One region of the Bradyrhizobium sp. SOJA106 genome, then DNA from elsewhere that is predicted to be linked to it. Evidence: riboswitches for the same ligand, from Rfam matches in the RefSeq annotation. Region 1 holds a riboswitch; the other holds the start of a gene.

Region 1 (7,960 bases):
CGCTGACCCGGATCGACCGGCTCGCGGCTGGCTGGCGCGTCGTCTCCGTCAATCAGCGGATCAGCTAACGCATGATCCGGAAAAGTGCGCAGCGGTTTTTCGAAAAGATCATGCTCAAACAACAACCTAGAGCGCGATGATCTCATCGCGCTTAGGCCTATCAGGCACATTGGCCTGCGCGAACGTCGCCATGCCGTTGTGCAGAGCGCAGGCCGATCGCACCAGCGGCAGCGCGATGGCGGCGCCCGATCCCTCGCCCAGCCGGAGGTCGAGGCTGATCAGCGGCTGCACGTTCAATGCACGCAGCACCAGCCGATGCCCCTGCTCGGCAGATTGGTGCGAGGGCAACAGGAACGGCTGGCAGGAGGGATTGAGGCGCGTCGCGGCCAGCGCTGCCACCGAGACGATGAAACCGTCGATCAGCACGGGAATGCGGCGCTGCGCAGCCGCGATGATTGCGCCGCAGATCGCGGCGATCTCGAGGCCGCCGACGGCGCACAGGATTTTTTCGGGCGCCGCGCCTGCAACGCCATGCCGTGCGATCGCAGCATCGATCACCCGCGCCTTGTGCGCGCGGCCGGCGGCGTCGACACCGGTGCCACTGCCGGCGATCTCCTCGGCGCTGGTGCCGAGCAGGCTGGCGGCGATCGCCGCCGACGTCGTGGTGTTGCCGATGCCCATCTCGCCGAAGATCAGGAGATCGGGCTCGGTGGCCGCCGCGCGCGCGACCGCGCGCTGGCCAGCTTCAAACGCGAAGGCCAGTTCCTCAGGCGTGAGCGCAGCTTCGATGCTGAAATCGCGCGTACCGCTGCGTGGCTTGTCGGTGACGACGCCTGTCATCGCCTCCTGCGCGAGCGTGCCCGCGTCGACGACTTCCAGGCTCGAACCCAGTTCGCGAGCCAGCACCGAAATCGCCGCGCCGCCGGAGGCGAAATTCGCCATCATGGCGATGGTCACGGCTTGCGGATAGGCCGAGACGCCCTGCGCGACGATGCCGTGATCGCCGGCAAAAACGGTGACCGGCACGCGAGCCGCGCGCGGCTGCTCAGTCGCTTGCAGGCCGGCAAGCTCGATCGCGAGCTGCTCGAGCCGGCCGAGCGCGCCGGTCGGTTTCGTTAGCTGCGCCTGCCGCGCAATCGCCGCCTCGCGATGGACCGTCGAGATGTCGGGGCACTTTTGGTAGACCCATTCGGGGAGCATGCTGCCTCGCTAACGCCCGCGCTTGAGAATGTAGCTGTCCATGATCCAGCCATGCCGTTCGCGCGCTTCCTGCCGCGCGGCGACGATGCGCGGTCCAACCTCGACCAGTGCGCCGGATAGGATGAGCTGATCGGGCATGCCGAGATAGGCGCCCCAATAGATGTGAAGCCCCGCCGGATCGAGCGACTGGAATGCGGTGCCGCCATCGAGCATCGCTACCACGGTATCGACGCCCTGCGGCCAGCCGCCTTCGCGCAGGCGGCGTCCCGTCGTCACAAGGAAAGGCTCGCCGATGTCGTTGAGCGGCAATGCATGCGCCGCGCACAACGCCTGGATCGAGGTGATGCCCGGCACGACCTCGATCTCGGGCAAGGGATTGAGTCGACGCGCAATGCGCAGCGAGGAATCATAGAGCGAGGGATCGCCCCAAATCAGCAGCGCAACCTTGCCCTTGCCGCCAAGATGATCTGCGATCGCCTGCGACCACGTTGCGGCGACGGCATCGTGCCAATCGTCCACGCCCTTGCGGTAGTCGGCTTCACCCGCATCGCGAACGGGAAGATCGAACTCGGCGATGCGGGTCTTGTCGCTCGTGAGCACATCCGCGCAGATCGTGCGCCTGAGATCGGCGAGATCGGATTTCGCGCTCCCCTTGCGCGGGATCAGGACGAGATCGGCCGCGTTGATGGCAGTGATCGCAGCGCGCGTGAGCTGAGCGGGATCGCCGCAACCGATGCCTATCAGAGAGAGCGTGAGCATCGCGAGCGCGAGGGGCGGCGTTAGCGGCCGCCCCTTGTCTCCTAGGCCGCGTTGTGCAGGCGCGGGGTGACGAGGCCGGGCGCGGTGACGCCGCGCAGCGACTTCGCCAGCGCCAGCACCGCAAGATCGGCGAGCGGCTCGATCACGATGACGAGCGCATAGGAGGCCGCGAACGTCGCGATGTTGGCGAGGTTGCTCATGGCAAAGCCGGAGCCATAGAGCGCCCAGAACGCCACCCAGGCGATCACGCCGGCCTGATAGGTCGTCGAGAGCGCCAGCGCCTGGCGATACCTGAGATCAACATAGGCCGTGTTGCGCGAGATGATCCGCGCGGCGATCGCCTGGATTCCGAACAGCGGCACCAGCAGCGTGGTGACGTTCATGCCGTATTGCGGCAGGTCGGCGGGCTCGAAGAACACGCCCTGGAGCAAGAGGCCGAACGCGAGGCCGAAGGCCGCGGGCGCAGCGCCAAACAGCAGGAACAGCGTCGAGCCGAGAATGAAGTGCACCTCGGAGACGCCGACCGGGAAGTGCGGCAGGATCTCGAAGAAGGTGAAGACGAGGCCGGTGGTGGCGAGCGTGCGCACCGCGAACGATGTGATGCCCTGCTCGCGTACGGTCTCGGCCGCGAGCTTCAAGGCAACGCCGCCTGCGGCGATGCCGGTTGCGTAACTCAATACGAGCTTGGCGCCCGTCACGATGCCGGGTTCGATATGCATGGCTCAGTTCCTTCCTGCCGTCACACCCGACGGCCTTGGCCTCAAAACATGCACGGCCGGTCTCCTGGCTCGCGGTTCACTGGGGTTCTCCGGCCTTCCCGGACCTTACGGCCCAGTGGCTGATCGGAGCCCCTCACCGCTTACAGTCGCGGGGGCGGCTGGGGTTTTGGGCGCCGCAACTGGGTCCGCCCATCCCCATTCCCGATTATGCTCCGGCGCTTTGCGCCGCATGGAGCACCATGCCTCTCCTGTGTGCCCCTTTCGCCAGCCGGGCGTCAAGGGTGGAAGGCAGCCCGGGCCATCATGACGGATAATCCCCCGCCAGCGCGCCAAACAGGATGACGGCCGCCGTCGAGGCCGCCCCGCCCCGCGCAAGCTGCTCGGCAAGCTCCGCAATCGTGGTGCGAACCAGCCGTTCGTCGGCGCGGCCAAGCGATTCGGCGAACAGCGCCGGGGTGGTTGGAGCGAGCCCGTGCGCGATCAATTTTGCGGCAAGATCCGGAAAGGTGCGCCGGCCCATATAGACCACGGTCGTCGCTTCGGGGTCGGCCAGCGCCGCCCAGTTGAGGTTTTGGGGCAGCTCGCCGGTGACGTCGGCCCCGGTGACGAACTGCACCCGGCGCGAGGTATGGCGTCGGGTCAGGGGAATGCCGGCTTGGGCGGCGGCGACGCAGGCCGAGGTGACGCCGGGAACGATCTCGTAGCCGATGCCGGCTTCGCGCAGCGTCTCCAGCTCCTCCTCGAGCCGGCCGAAAATGCCGGCATCGCCGGACTTCAGCCGCACCACGCGCGCGCCGGTTGCGGCGTAGTCGACCAGGAGGCGGTTGACGTGGTGCTGCCTGGTCGAAGGCCGCCCTGCCCGCTTTCCCACCGCGACGAGATTGGCGCCGGGCCGCGCCAGGTCGAGGATCGCGCCGGAGGCAAGGTCGTCATAGAGCACGACGTCGGCCTCGCGCAGCCGCGCGGCGCCCTTCACGGTGAGGAGCTCGGGATCGCCGGGGCCGGCAGAGACGAAGGAGACAAAACCGCTCACCGGTCCTCCGCGATCAGATGAAAGAACGTCCCGGTCGCCTGTCCCCGCCGCGAGCCGGTCTCGGTGATCACCGCGCCGGTCGCATCATGCACGACGGCCAAAGGCGTGTCAGGCTGCGCAAGGATGGTCGAATAGTGGAATTCGTGGCCGCGCAGGCGCGCGCCCGCCCGATGCCCCGGCATCGGCGCTGCCAGCGCGGCGAGACGATAGCCGAGATGCATGCGGCGCTTGGCAAAGCTCGTCTCGAGGCCAAGCAGGCCCGTCATCTCGTGGCGCACACCGTCGGCATCTGTCAAAGCAGTCCCGAGCACCATGTAGCCTCCGCATTCGCCGTGCACCGGTCGCGTCTCGGCGAAGGCGCGCAAGCCGCTACGAAAGCTTGCATTGGCCGCGATCTTGCCGGCATGAAGCTCGGGATAGCCGCCGGGCAGCCAGCACACGTCGGCACTGTCATTAGGTCCTTCATCGGCGAGTGGTGAGAACGTCGAGATCTCCGCGCCGGCCGCGCGCCAGGCCTCCAGCATGTGCGGATAGACGAAGGAGAACGCCGCATCGCGCGCCAGCGCGATGCGCTGCCCGGGGGGCGTCACGTTGAGGCCGTTCGACACAGCTTGCGGCGACCAGACGGCGGCCGCGCGCAGCACCGCATCGAGATCGACATGCTCGGCGACGAAGCGCGCGGCTTCGTCAATCAGCTTGCCGATCTCAGCCTGCTCCTCGGCTTGCACGAGGCCAAGATGCCGCTTCGGCAGGCTGATCTCGGCATGGCGCGGCAGCGCGCCGAAAACGGCGATGCCGGCGTCGTTGAGCGCACGGCGCACGAGGTCTTCATGGCGCGAGCTGGCGACACGATTGAGCACGACGCCCGCAAGGCTCACGCCGGCGCGATAGTCGCGCAGGCCGGCCGCGATCGCCGCCGCGGTCTGCGCCTGCCCGGAAGGGTCGATCACCAGCACCACCGGCCAGCCCAGCATCTCCGCGATATCGGCGGTAGCACCGGTACCCGAGACGCCGCGCGCGGCGACGCCGTCGAACAGACCCATCGAGCCCTCGGCGAGCACCACATCCGCATCCGCGCCGCGGCTGACGAGATGCGCGATGTCCGCGCGATCCATCGCCCAGCTATCGACATTGACGGAGGCGCGTCCCGTCGCGGCGGCATGAAAGGCGGGATCGATATAGTCAGGCCCACTCTTGAAGCACTGCACGTTCAAGTCGCGCTGGCGCCAGGCGCGCGCGAGCGCCAGCGTCAACGTGGTCTTGCCGACGCCGGAGGCCGGCGCGGAGATGACGAGGCCAGCAGCCATCACGATGCCTCCGGAAAGCGCGGCTCGGCGCCGACGGGTCGATAGCGGCGATCGTAATCGACGGCGTAAAGGCGGCTCTCGTCAAAATCCGCCGCGCCAAGCGTCTTGCCGACGAGGATCAGTGCTGTGCGCTCCATCTCGGCACCCACGGCAGCATCGAGCGTCGCAAGCGTCGCGCGGACGATGCGCTGGTCCGGCCAGCTCGCACGCCAGACGATCGCGACCGGGCAGTCTGCGCCGTAATACGGCGTCAGCTCGGCGACGACCTTGTCGAGCAGATGGATCGACAGGTGGATAGCAAGCACCGCGCCGGTGGCGGCGAAGGCAGCGAGCTTCTCGTCCTTAGGCATCGTACTGGCCCGGCCGGGCGTGCGCGTCAGCACCACCGTTTGGGCAAGGCCGGGCAGCGTCAGCTCGGCTTCCAGGGCGGCAGCCGCCGCCGAGAACGACGGAACGCCCGGCGTGACGGTGAAGGGAATGCCGAGCGCGCGCAGGCGGCGGAGCTGCTCGCCCATCGCCGACCAGATCGAGAGATCGCCGGAATGCAGCCGGGCGACGTCGTGGCCTGCCGCATGCGCGGCGGCGATCTCGAAGATGATCTCGTCGAGCGACAACGGCGCGGTGTTGACGATCCGCGCCCCCGGCGGGCAATGCGCCAGCAGGCCCTCCGCCACCAGCGAGCCGGCATAGAGGCAAACCGGACAGGCCGCGATCAGGTCGCGGCCGCGCAGCGTCAGCAGATCGGGCGCGCCCGGCCCGGCGCCGATGAAATGCACCGTCATGCGCTGTCTCCTTCCGCGATCGCAGCGGTCGCGGTGCGATCCTGCGAGACAACCCGTGTTGCAATCAACCGCGCGCGTGGACCGGCGACCGCGAGCGCCGCGGCCTCGGCCACGGATCCGGTGCCGAACTTCTGCGCGACAAGCGTCGATTGCGTGGGCGTGTCGATGCCGGCCAGTGTCGCGGCCGGAACGGCCCTGATCGACACACCGCATTCACGTGCGAGTTGCTTCAGCGCGTCGCTGTCGGCCTTGTCGCTGACGGTCGCCAACGCCACAAGCCCTTCCGCACCGCCGGCAGCCAGCAGCGCTTCGCGCAGCGAAGCCAGCGTCACATCGCGTTTGAAGCCAAGTCCCGCGACCTTCATCGGACCACACTCCACTGCACCACAGGGCGCGCTGCCTCCCAGGAGCGATAGCGGCCGAGCGGGGCGGCATGCACGATCTCGACCCGCATCAGCTCGCCACCATGGCGCCGATGCAGCTCGCCGAGCAGCGCTTCCGTCTCCAGCGTGACTGAATGTGCGACGAGCCGCGCACCCGGCGAGAAACGGGACCAGACGGCATCGAACATCGCGAGATCGAGACCGCCGCCGATGAAGACGGCATCCGGTACGTCTTGGCCAGCAAGAGCTTCAGGCGCCTTTCCCGTGACAACGGTGATCCGATGCGCGAGTCCGAACGCCACTGCATTGTTGCGAATATTCGCCGCACGCTCCTCGCGCATTTCGACAGCGGTTGCCGCCCCCCCGCACAGCGCCCACTCCACAGAGATCGAGCCCGAGCCGGAACCGATGTCCCATAGCTGCTCGCCCGGGCGCGGCGCCAGCGCCGAGAGCGCAAGTGCGCGCACCGGCCGCTTGGTGATCTGGCCATCATGGACGAAGAGATCGTCCGAAACGCCGGAGCTGCGGGGAACACCATGCCCACCTCTCGCCTCGACGGCGACTGCGACAAGATTTGCAGCGAGGTCGCCCGCAAAGCTGTCGGCACGATATCCCGCAATGCTTTCGCGCGGTCCACCGAGCGCAGCCAGAATCCAGAACACCGAGGCGCCCCAACCGCGCTCGCTGAGCCACTTAGCGAGATCACCGGCCGCTTTCCCGTCGCGCACGAGGCAAAGGATCCGCGCACCATTCGCCAGATGCGGCACGAGACGCTCGAACGGCGCTGCGTGGAGGCCGAGGCATGCGACGGCTTCGAGCCGCCAGCCCAGCCGCGCTGCGGCAAGCGAGAAGGTCGACGGTGCAGAATGCGCGATCCACTCGGTAGCATCGAGCTTCTCGGCAAGGCTCGCGCCGGCGCCGTGCCAGAACGGATCGCCCGAGGCGAGCACCACCGTCGGCCGGCCGCGGCGCTTCAGCACGATCTCCGCATCGAACGGCACCGGCCAGGGGCGGCCGCGGTGACCAACGTCTGCAAGCGCGAGATGACGCTCGCCGCCAAAAACGGTTTCCGCCTTGGCGAGCGCCTTTCGGCTTGCCTCAGACAGCCCGGCAAGGCCATCTTCGCCGATACCGATGATGGTCAGCCAAGGATCAGTCATGATACGCGCCCTCATTCTGGGCGGAACGGCCGATGCGAGCGTGCTTGTGGCGGAGATCGCGCGCGCGCAGATCGAGGCCGTCTATTCCTATGGCGGCCGCACCCGCGCGCCCGCCGATCAGCCGCTGCCGACCCGCATCGGCGGCTTTGGTGGCGTGGGCGGGCTTGCAGACTATATCCGCAGCGAAGGCATCACGCATGTGATCGACGCGACGCATCCCTTCGCGGCCGAGATGAGCCGCAATGTGGTGGCGGCGTGCGCGGAAACCGGCACGCCGCTGATAGCGCTCGAACGCGCGTCCTGGACGAGAGCGCCCGGCGACAACTGGATCGAAATTCACGATATCAACGCCGCCGTCGCCGCGCTGCCCGACGCGCCGGCAAACGTATTCCTCGCCATCGGCCGCCAGCACATCGCCCCGTTCGCGAGCAAGCCGCAGCATGCCTACACGCTGCGCTTCGTCGATCCGCCCGAAGCGCCCCTGCCCTTTGCCGCGGATGTCATTGTGTCGCGCGGCCCCTTCACGCTCGAGGGCGAGTTGGAGATGCTGCAGGCGCGCGGCATCGCCTGGATCGTCGCCCGCAATTCCGGCGGCGACGGCGCGCGCGCCAAGATCG
Region 2 (7,960 bases), 1.2 Mb from region 1:
TATGAAGCAACTGCCGCGTGACCTGCCGTATTCATCACCTCCCGTGGTATGACAATCCCACGTTCGTCCGTTCGAATGCTTGATCAGCTCGTCGCGAGCAGCTATGCCGCAAGCCCATTTCCGACCGTGGGCGTCGAGGCAAATCTGGTCAGTTTCGGGAGCTTCGATGCCTGAGAGCCGAAGTTTGGATCGCTCGATCTCGATCGTATTGCCGTCGAGGATGCGCGCAGGACCGCTGAGCTTCGCCGCGCAGACCGGAGATGTGATGACAGCGAACACTGCGACCATCATTACGCGGTGTTTCATCCCGACAATAACCTCTCGCTCTTGATCCATGTTTACGCACGATTCGGCGCCGCCGCATTCGACTGCTTAAACGTCTGTCCGTTAGTCGGCCGCATCTTTCGACGCTTGGTCTATGAAAGCGTGGCCTTCATTTCCAAGCTACGACCTGACGCTGCGTGAGGTTCAAGCGATTTCTTCCGGTGTGCATGTCGCGGTATCCTTAGCCTCGTCGATCTCTCTCACCGGGCTCGTGCTGCACCCTCTCGACCTGAGGAGGAGATCCGATCACTTGGCCGCGAACTTGGTATGCGGGAGAAAGGCCAAGCCTCGAACGCTGTCTTCTCACGCGTTTGAAGGAGAAGAAGTCGCCTGTGAATCTCGACGTCGAGTGCAAGTCAGGCGGGGACGAGCAACCTGGTTATGCTTTGTGCCAACCTGCATCGCCAGACAGAAGGCTGCCGACGGTTTCAGCGAGGGGACGACATTTCGCTGTAAATTCTTGTCAGGAGAAGATTGATGTTCGAAGGAAATCTGGTCTCGCTTCCTCTGAAAACTGGAAAGGCGCCACGGAGTTCAGCTCAACGCTCGCTGCGTAAATGAACCGGTATCGCTTGCGCAAACCGCCAACCCCGAGCCCTCTTTTGGAGAGCCAGGCCTTTATGCCCATCGCATTGTGGCTTTTCGCACCTCTGCGCTGCACCATGACCGTTCGTGGTGCTGCCGCCCCGTTCGTAGGAGAACCCGATTGTCATGACCCAGGCGGCGCGACTGGCGGCCGCTCTCTCATAGTGCGCTTCACCGCGATCACATGTGGAGATTGACCCAGCAAGCCCGGTATGAGGGCGCGCGTTTGCGCCAGAAAATCTCAAACGGCAACCTCCGTGGCTTCGTCTTATACGCACCGGACGAGGGGTAAGCCGCCCGCGTGTTCGGACGGTCGCGAGTGCCATCCTGATGCCATTCGGTGCGAGGCGTCCATCCATAACATGGTTCCGCCATTGCGGCACTTGGGCAGGTCGCTCTGGTGCGGTTTAGCCGACTCAAGCTACAAATTCATTCTCAACGACCTCACTACACAATGGGAATCAAATGGCTGCAGCCCCACGGGAATTGCCGGTCTCTTCTTACGCGCTTGAAGTGGATGGCCGACTCAGAGCCGAATTCGCAACCAGAGACGGCGCCAGGGCAGGCGGAGCAGAACTAAAGAAGCGTTTTCCCATGCTTCAAATCCGGATCTATGACGCGCAGACGAATGCGCGCGAGGAAATTTAGGACCGGCTCAGTCGTTCCTCGAGGCCTCGCGCACGGCTCCGGGGGTCGTCGCCAGGGCCCTCGGACAACGGCCGGTGTTCAGGGGTATGCCGACAATGCCCCATTACCCTCTTAATGGGTTGGTCGCAGCACTCGATCGTGCCGGCTCGGCCTCGGCATGCTCGCGAGTCAGTCGCGCGATAGTTCTGTGCGTCATTCAGCAAAATTCATCATGGGGTCCGGCCGAGGCATCTCCAGGCCCGGTCCCTTGAAGAGTGCATGGAGAGCTGGTTCCCTCGCAGATCGGTGTTCTCTCTGCGTCGCGTGCGCTGGGAGCAAAATCTCGCCAACTGGCATGCGCCGCTGAGCTCGATTCGTCGCAGAAAGTGTCCGGAGGTAATCCTGCTGCCTGACTTTTGCTGACGGGCTGAAGGGTACGGGAAGGCTCGCGATTGTTGAAGGTGTAAACACCGACATTTTAGGGCTGATATGTCTTGCAGTTGCTCTGAGGGGATCGGCGGTAAAGGAGCTGCGGCGCGATCTTGCTCTGCGCGACCATTTTACCGAGGGCTTTCGCTCCCCTCCAACTCTCGCCGTTCCTTTGGCTCCATGCCAGCGAACCAAGAGCCGGGAGGAAAGGCCGCGATACGCTTGGCAAAAGGGGATTTCGGCTCCCAATCTTGCCCTTCGCTCTTCTCGAAAGTGATGACACCGTTGTGTGTAAAAAAACGGGGTCCTGGGATATCACAGTTCACCAAAAGCAAAACGCGCCACAGATCACCCTTCTCGGTCGGCTTGTCCTTCTGGTTCGGCAAGTAGTCCACTTCAACAGGTTCAACGATAGTGCAGCGGCCCTGCCGCAGAAGATCGCCGAGGCGGCCTTGCGTGGTCGTCACAAAGTTGAAGTTGCTCGGCTCATGCAGAAAGCCAAGATTTGCGTCCCTTTCACTCTCCTTCACTTCAGTGGCGATCAACGAGAGTGCTAGGGCGTGCCAGCCCAATTCGATCGGCTTTGCATAGGTCGACGCAAGTTGAAACGTACCGTCGAGCGCGATCCTCCAGGTGATAAAGTACGGTTCCTCTAATATATCGTCAGGGTGTCTGGTCCACAAAACGAAAACATAGTCGTTTTCGTCAAGTTCAGCGACGCCCCACATTCGAGGGACGAACTGTGCAACCTTCGAGACGTTGGAGATAATTTGTTCTATTGTCTCACCGTCTTGCGCTCGCCACGTTGACTTGAATCTTTCGATATGGGGGCTCTCGATGGCGCGAACACTGTTGCTCGTCGCAGCCAGCCCGGCCAGGCAGATCAGGAGGCGACCGAGACAAAACCATAACGCGCGTCTTCTAGACACTGTTCTCATAACTGCCGGCCTATGTGGTGTCATCCACACGTCATTCCAAAGCGGGCAACCTTCAACTTGTTATGCGCGAGCACAAGAAGTTAGCGGCGACGCGACGGGGAGACCGATGGTGTCCCGTGCGAGCAGGCGCTCCCCTCTATGTCACGCGCCGCTAACTTCGCTGCCGGCGACAGCAGTCAAGTTGCTGTGCTGGACATGCCCAGCAGGAGGAGACTGGGCATCCCGAAGACTTGCATTCTTCGTGCCAGGTAATACACGGCAATTCGCACCGCTTTTGTGTCCTCTTTGTCGACTTTCCGACTGGTCAATGTCTCGATGTTTCCGTTCAGCGCTATCCAGCCCGGCTTATGCATCCTGGTCCCGCACCGGATCGTTCGATGGCGCAGCGGAACACCTCGGTACCAAGCTCCCGATGAGAATTGTTTGCCGCTATTGAACCGTTTGGTTCGGCATCGTTGCCAGAACGTAGCTTTCGATCTCTGCCACGCGTTTGGCCATCTGCGGCCATCGGCCATGGTGCGTGTGCCGCTCCTATCGCGACATGCGGCGCTTCGAGAATAGCCTCGCTTAGGAGCGCTTTGCACTCGATGGCGACGAGGCGAAACCGATCTTCACCGCCGAACATTTGGAGTCTTGCTGAACCGCACATCAACGTGCTGGCCGGGTATGTTGCTGGCCTCGCCAGCTTGGGCCTATTCAACACGGATCCTGTTGGCCGAGAAGGTGGCTGGATGGTGGACTTGCTCAAAGAACCGCTGAGAAGCCGGAGATGCGTTCTGCTCGAGGCAGCAGTCCCGACCGGGCAAGCCGCATTTGTCCCTTCCACCGATCTGGCGTGCGGCCCGCAGGCAGCTGCGATCGTCATTCCGATATTGCTGACTTTAAAGCGCTTCTACGTCGGCTCAACGCGTCAAGATGCGAGGTCATTCGCGTAGCGGATGTCGCAGCACCAGCTTGAGACACGATCTGAGAGGTTGACGGAAGACCTGTCTTCTCGATAATCCAAGTCGTCGAGGTTCTCCGGTCGCACTTGATCCGGAGCTAAGAGGGAAGCCGGTGAAGATGCCGGCGCTGCCCCCGCAACTGTGAGTGGCGAGCCGCTGTCCAACGATGTCACTGAAGCCTGCGCGGCTTCGGGAAGGCCGGACAGCAGCGATGACCCGCGAGCCAGGAGACCTGCCCCGACATTATATTCGTCCACGGGCGGGGTGTCCCGGTGGTGCGCCAAGCAGCCGTCGCACTGCGCGACTTCCCCTGCCTGCGTCCGCCATGGCCTTCTGCCCCCAACACGGGGTTAACGCTATGTCTCTTCTCTCCCTTCCCGTTGCCACGCTCGGAACGCCACGCATCGGTCCAAGGCGCGAGCTCAAACTCGCTCTAGAAAGCTACTGGGCCGGAAAAAGCAGCGAACAGCAGTTGCTCGAGGACGCAGCTGGCCTGCGTGCCGCGAACTGGGCTCGTCAGAAATCTATCGGCGTCACGGTCATTCCATCGAACGATTTCTCGCTGTATGACCAGGTGCTCGACACAAGTGTCATGGTTGGCGCCATCCCGGAGAACTACGCCTCAAAAGCCGAATCCGTTTCGCTGAAGACGTACTTCGCCATGGCCCGCGGATCACAATGCGACGATCAGGATGCGAGTTGCGGTCACGGACCGCGCGCATTTGGCGCACCCGCGCAGGAGATGACCAAGTGGTTCGATACTAACTACCACTACATGGTCCCCGAGTTTCGCAGAGGACAGACTTTCAGGCTATGCTCTCGCAAGCCGATCGAGGAGTATGAAGAGGCCAAGGCCCTTGGCTTTCAGACCCGTCCTGTCCTGATCGGGCCGGTCACATTCCTAAAGCTCGGCAAGAGTCCCGATCCTGCATTCCAGCCACTCTCACTACTAGATGAACTGATACCGGTCTATATCGAGGTTCTGCAGGAATTGGCGAAACGTGGGGCAAAGTGGGTTCAGTTCGACGAGCCCTGCCTGGTTCTTGATCTGGATGAGGGGGCGCGAAAATCTTTGCGGCATGCCTATGACCGGCTCGCCAAGGAGGGCCCGGCCATCAAGATCATGGTTGCCAGCTATTTCGGCGACCTCGGCGACAATCTGGATACCGCCTTGAGCCTGCCGGTTGCAGGACTGCATCTCGATCTGGTTCGAGCGCCACAGTTGTTAAATCAGATCATAGCTGGCGGCCGACGTGATCTCGTCATGTCGCTCGGTGTCGTCGACGGCCGGAATGTATGGCGGTCGAATTTGTCCTCGCTGCGCCAGCGGCTCGAACCCGCGATTGCGAAGCTCGGCAAAGATCGTGTACAGATGGCGCCATCCTGCTCGCTGCTTCATGTGCCGGTCGATGTTGGACTCGAGACCGGGCTCGCTTCCGACGTCAAGAGCTGGCTTGCTTTTGCGGTCCAGAAGATGCGAGAGCTTACTATCCTGGCGCGGGCACTCGCAGGCGACCAGAATGTCGCGCAAGCTCTTGCCGAGTCGGAATGTGCCGCGACTGACCGGCGGACTTCGCCGAAAATCCGTGATGCTAATGTCGCTGTCCGGATGAAAGCGATCGATCAGACCATGCGTCGGCGCGCGAGCCCATTTGCCCGTCGTGCCGAGATCCAAAGCAATCGTTTTGGACTGCCGGCTTTTCCTACCACGACGATCGGATCGTTCCCACAGACCATAGAGGTTCGGAATGCGCGTGCGGCCCATGCGCGGGGCGCGATGAGTGACGAGCAATACGACAGGTTCCTCAAGGAGGAGACTGCGCGCGCCGTACGTTGGCAGGAGGACATCGGTCTCGACGTCCTCGTGCACGGCGAGTTCGAACGCAATGACATGGTCCAGTACTTCGGCGAGCAACTTGCCGGCTTCGCATTTACCAAGAACGGATGGGTGCAGTCCTACGGCTCGCGCTGTGTCAGGCCACCGATCCTGTTTGGCGATGTAGTGCGGTCGAAGCCTATCACCGTGGACTGGTGGCGCTACGCGCAATCATTAACAAAGAAGCCGATGAAGGCGATGTTGACCGGACCGGTGACGATCTTGAACTGGTCCTTTGTTCGCGATGATATTCCCAGAAGCGAGGCCTGCCGCCAGATTGCGCTCGCGATCCGAGACGAAGTCCGCGATCTCGAGAATGCTGGTGCGACCATGATCCAGATCGACGAAGCTGCACTTCGAGAAGGATTGCCGTTGCGTCGATCGGAGTGGACGGCTTATCTCGATTGGGCCGTGGATTGCTTCCGCATCTGCTCATCGGGCGTCGCTGATAAAACGCAAATCCATACACATATGTGTTACTCGGAGTTCAACGACATCATCGGTGCAATCGCTGCTATGGACGCGGATGTAATCTCGATCGAGACGTCGCGCTCAAAAATGGAGCTACTCGACGCGTTTAGGAACTACGAATACCCAAATCAGATCGGGCCGGGCGTGTACGACATCCACTCTCCACGCGTTCCTGAAACGGGCGAAATGAAAGAGCTGCTGGCGTTGGCTCGGACCCGGCTGCAGGATTCGCAACTCTGGGTCAATCCGGACTGCGGCCTGAAGACGCGCAAATGGGAGGAGGTTCGGCCGGCGCTAACGAACATGGTCGCTGCCGCCCGCGAGCTGCGCGCTGCATTCGATCCGCCGGGCCGGTGATCAGGGATTGGGTCTGTTCTCGGCAAAGTTGATCCTCTTGCGGTCATTTTGCGCTCTCCATGATCGATGGACCATTGGGAACACAAAAAAACCGGCGCCGCTTAGCGGGCCGGGTGAAACTCTGGGAGGAGCAAAGCTGAATGCCTAGGAGAGATCGACTGCCATGTCGCACATGAGTCGACCGATGGTTTCGGCGCAGCAACGATGCTCCTGCCTCAGCAAACAGCCCTTCGCGGTGGCGAGCCGATCCTCGGCGATGCGAGCTAGGTAGTCCTTCGCTGAGATGGCTTTCCGACAAGCCCTTGTTGGATGCGCTCGATCGCGATGGCGCCGAGCCCAATAATGGGCCCGTCAGTGTAGCCCTGGAAGTTGCACTTAGCCTGTTTGATGCCGGGCCCTCCGGCAAGACTTTCGAGTGGCAGGGCAAAGTGAGCGACGCCGACGCATATGTATCCAGCATCAACCAAGGATTCCGTGATCCTTTCGAATTGGAGGTAGCCCTCGACACTGTCGAGCGGAATGAATTCATCGTCTTTGCGTTGATGCTTCTTGAATGCAGGAATATGCGGGAGCCGAATCCCGAAATCCGACCCGGATGCAATTCGAGGCATTTGGTGAGGATTTCGCGGCAGGAAGCGACTGTCTCGTGGGGCTACGCCATACAGCCAAAGGGACTCAAGCCATGCTTGATAATCTAACTCGCAAACTGACGCTGAGAAATGCGAGGACGTCGGGTATCTGGTGGAACGTGGCAGCCCCGTGCAGGCGGCTACTCGTCGTGGCCTCATCGACGTCAACTGCCTTGTTGTTGGTGCTGACCTAGCCGGCCTGACAGTGCCCCCAGTTGGCGCGCAGCAGGTCGAACCGGCTGCCGTCGGATGATTGAGAGCGTACCGGGTTGGGGTCAACGAGTGGGATTGCTTCGCGCGCATCCGCGCGATCGCAATCGTCCGGCCTTATCGGGCGGCAGACATAAAAGGCGTCAGTTTCGCGCGATATCACCGCGCAACTGCCCGATCTGCGACCGTCACATTCTGGAACATGCCGGAACCAGAGCTCAGGAAGGCTCGGCCGCGCCGTTTGCACCCGTGGTAGAGCAGCGATCATATTGCGCAGAAGCCATTTTGCCGGTACGACCAGCCTACGTGCCGGCGAGCACCCCATTTTCATTCGACAGGAAGAACATGAGGTCCACTTCCTGCTGTGAAACGGCAGCGATCAATACAGCCCGTCCATCTCGGCGCCGTATCACGGGGGGGCGGCCTTGGGGCACGCAAACGCGACCGAGCTCCGTTCGGCCTCAGCTTCTTGCTCCAATTGCAGAATATGCGCTCTTAGCGCATCGGAAGTTGCTGCCGCCGTCTCGCTGAACAGCGGATCTCCATGATCGGTCAGACCGGAAGCGATTT

What was found. A riboswitch is a leader RNA that binds a small molecule or an ion and turns the genes downstream of it on or off. The one in region 1 is predicted to bind cobalamin.
Region 2: another riboswitch for cobalamin. It lies ahead of metE (5-methyltetrahydropteroyltriglutamate--homocysteine S-methyltransferase); the one in region 1 lies ahead of AC5V87_RS14480 (energy-coupling factor ABC transporter permease).

The regions. Positions count from the first base shown of each region.
Region 1 is NZ_CM182549.1:3,228,702-3,236,661, reverse strand. It holds gene AC5V87_RS14495 (histidine phosphatase family protein) at 1-68, shown strand, start outside; gene cobT (nicotinate-nucleotide--dimethylbenzimidazole phosphoribosyltransferase) at 127-1,200, opposite strand; gene cobF (precorrin-6A synthase (deacetylating)) at 1,210-1,959, opposite strand; gene AC5V87_RS14480 (energy-coupling factor ABC transporter permease) at 2,001-2,678, opposite strand; cobalamin riboswitch at 2,716-2,935, opposite strand; gene cobA (uroporphyrinogen-III C-methyltransferase) at 2,980-3,711, opposite strand; gene AC5V87_RS14470 (cobyrinic acid a,c-diamide synthase CobB) at 3,708-5,018, opposite strand; gene cobM (precorrin-4 C(11)-methyltransferase) at 5,018-5,800, opposite strand; gene AC5V87_RS14460 (cobalamin biosynthesis protein) at 5,797-6,165, opposite strand; gene cbiE (precorrin-6y C5,15-methyltransferase (decarboxylating) subunit CbiE) at 6,162-7,343, opposite strand; gene AC5V87_RS14450 (cobalt-precorrin-6A reductase) at 7,342-7,960, shown strand, end outside.
Region 2 is NZ_CM182549.1:2,010,130-2,018,089, forward strand. It holds gene AC5V87_RS08945 (thermonuclease family protein) at 1-291, opposite strand, end outside; gene AC5V87_RS08950 (nodulate formation efficiency C protein) at 2,097-2,903, opposite strand; cobalamin riboswitch at 3,900-4,101, shown strand; gene metE (5-methyltetrahydropteroyltriglutamate--homocysteine S-methyltransferase) at 4,206-6,551, shown strand; gene AC5V87_RS08960 (hypothetical protein) at 6,854-7,249, shown strand; gene AC5V87_RS08965 (hemerythrin domain-containing protein) at 7,800-7,960, opposite strand, start outside.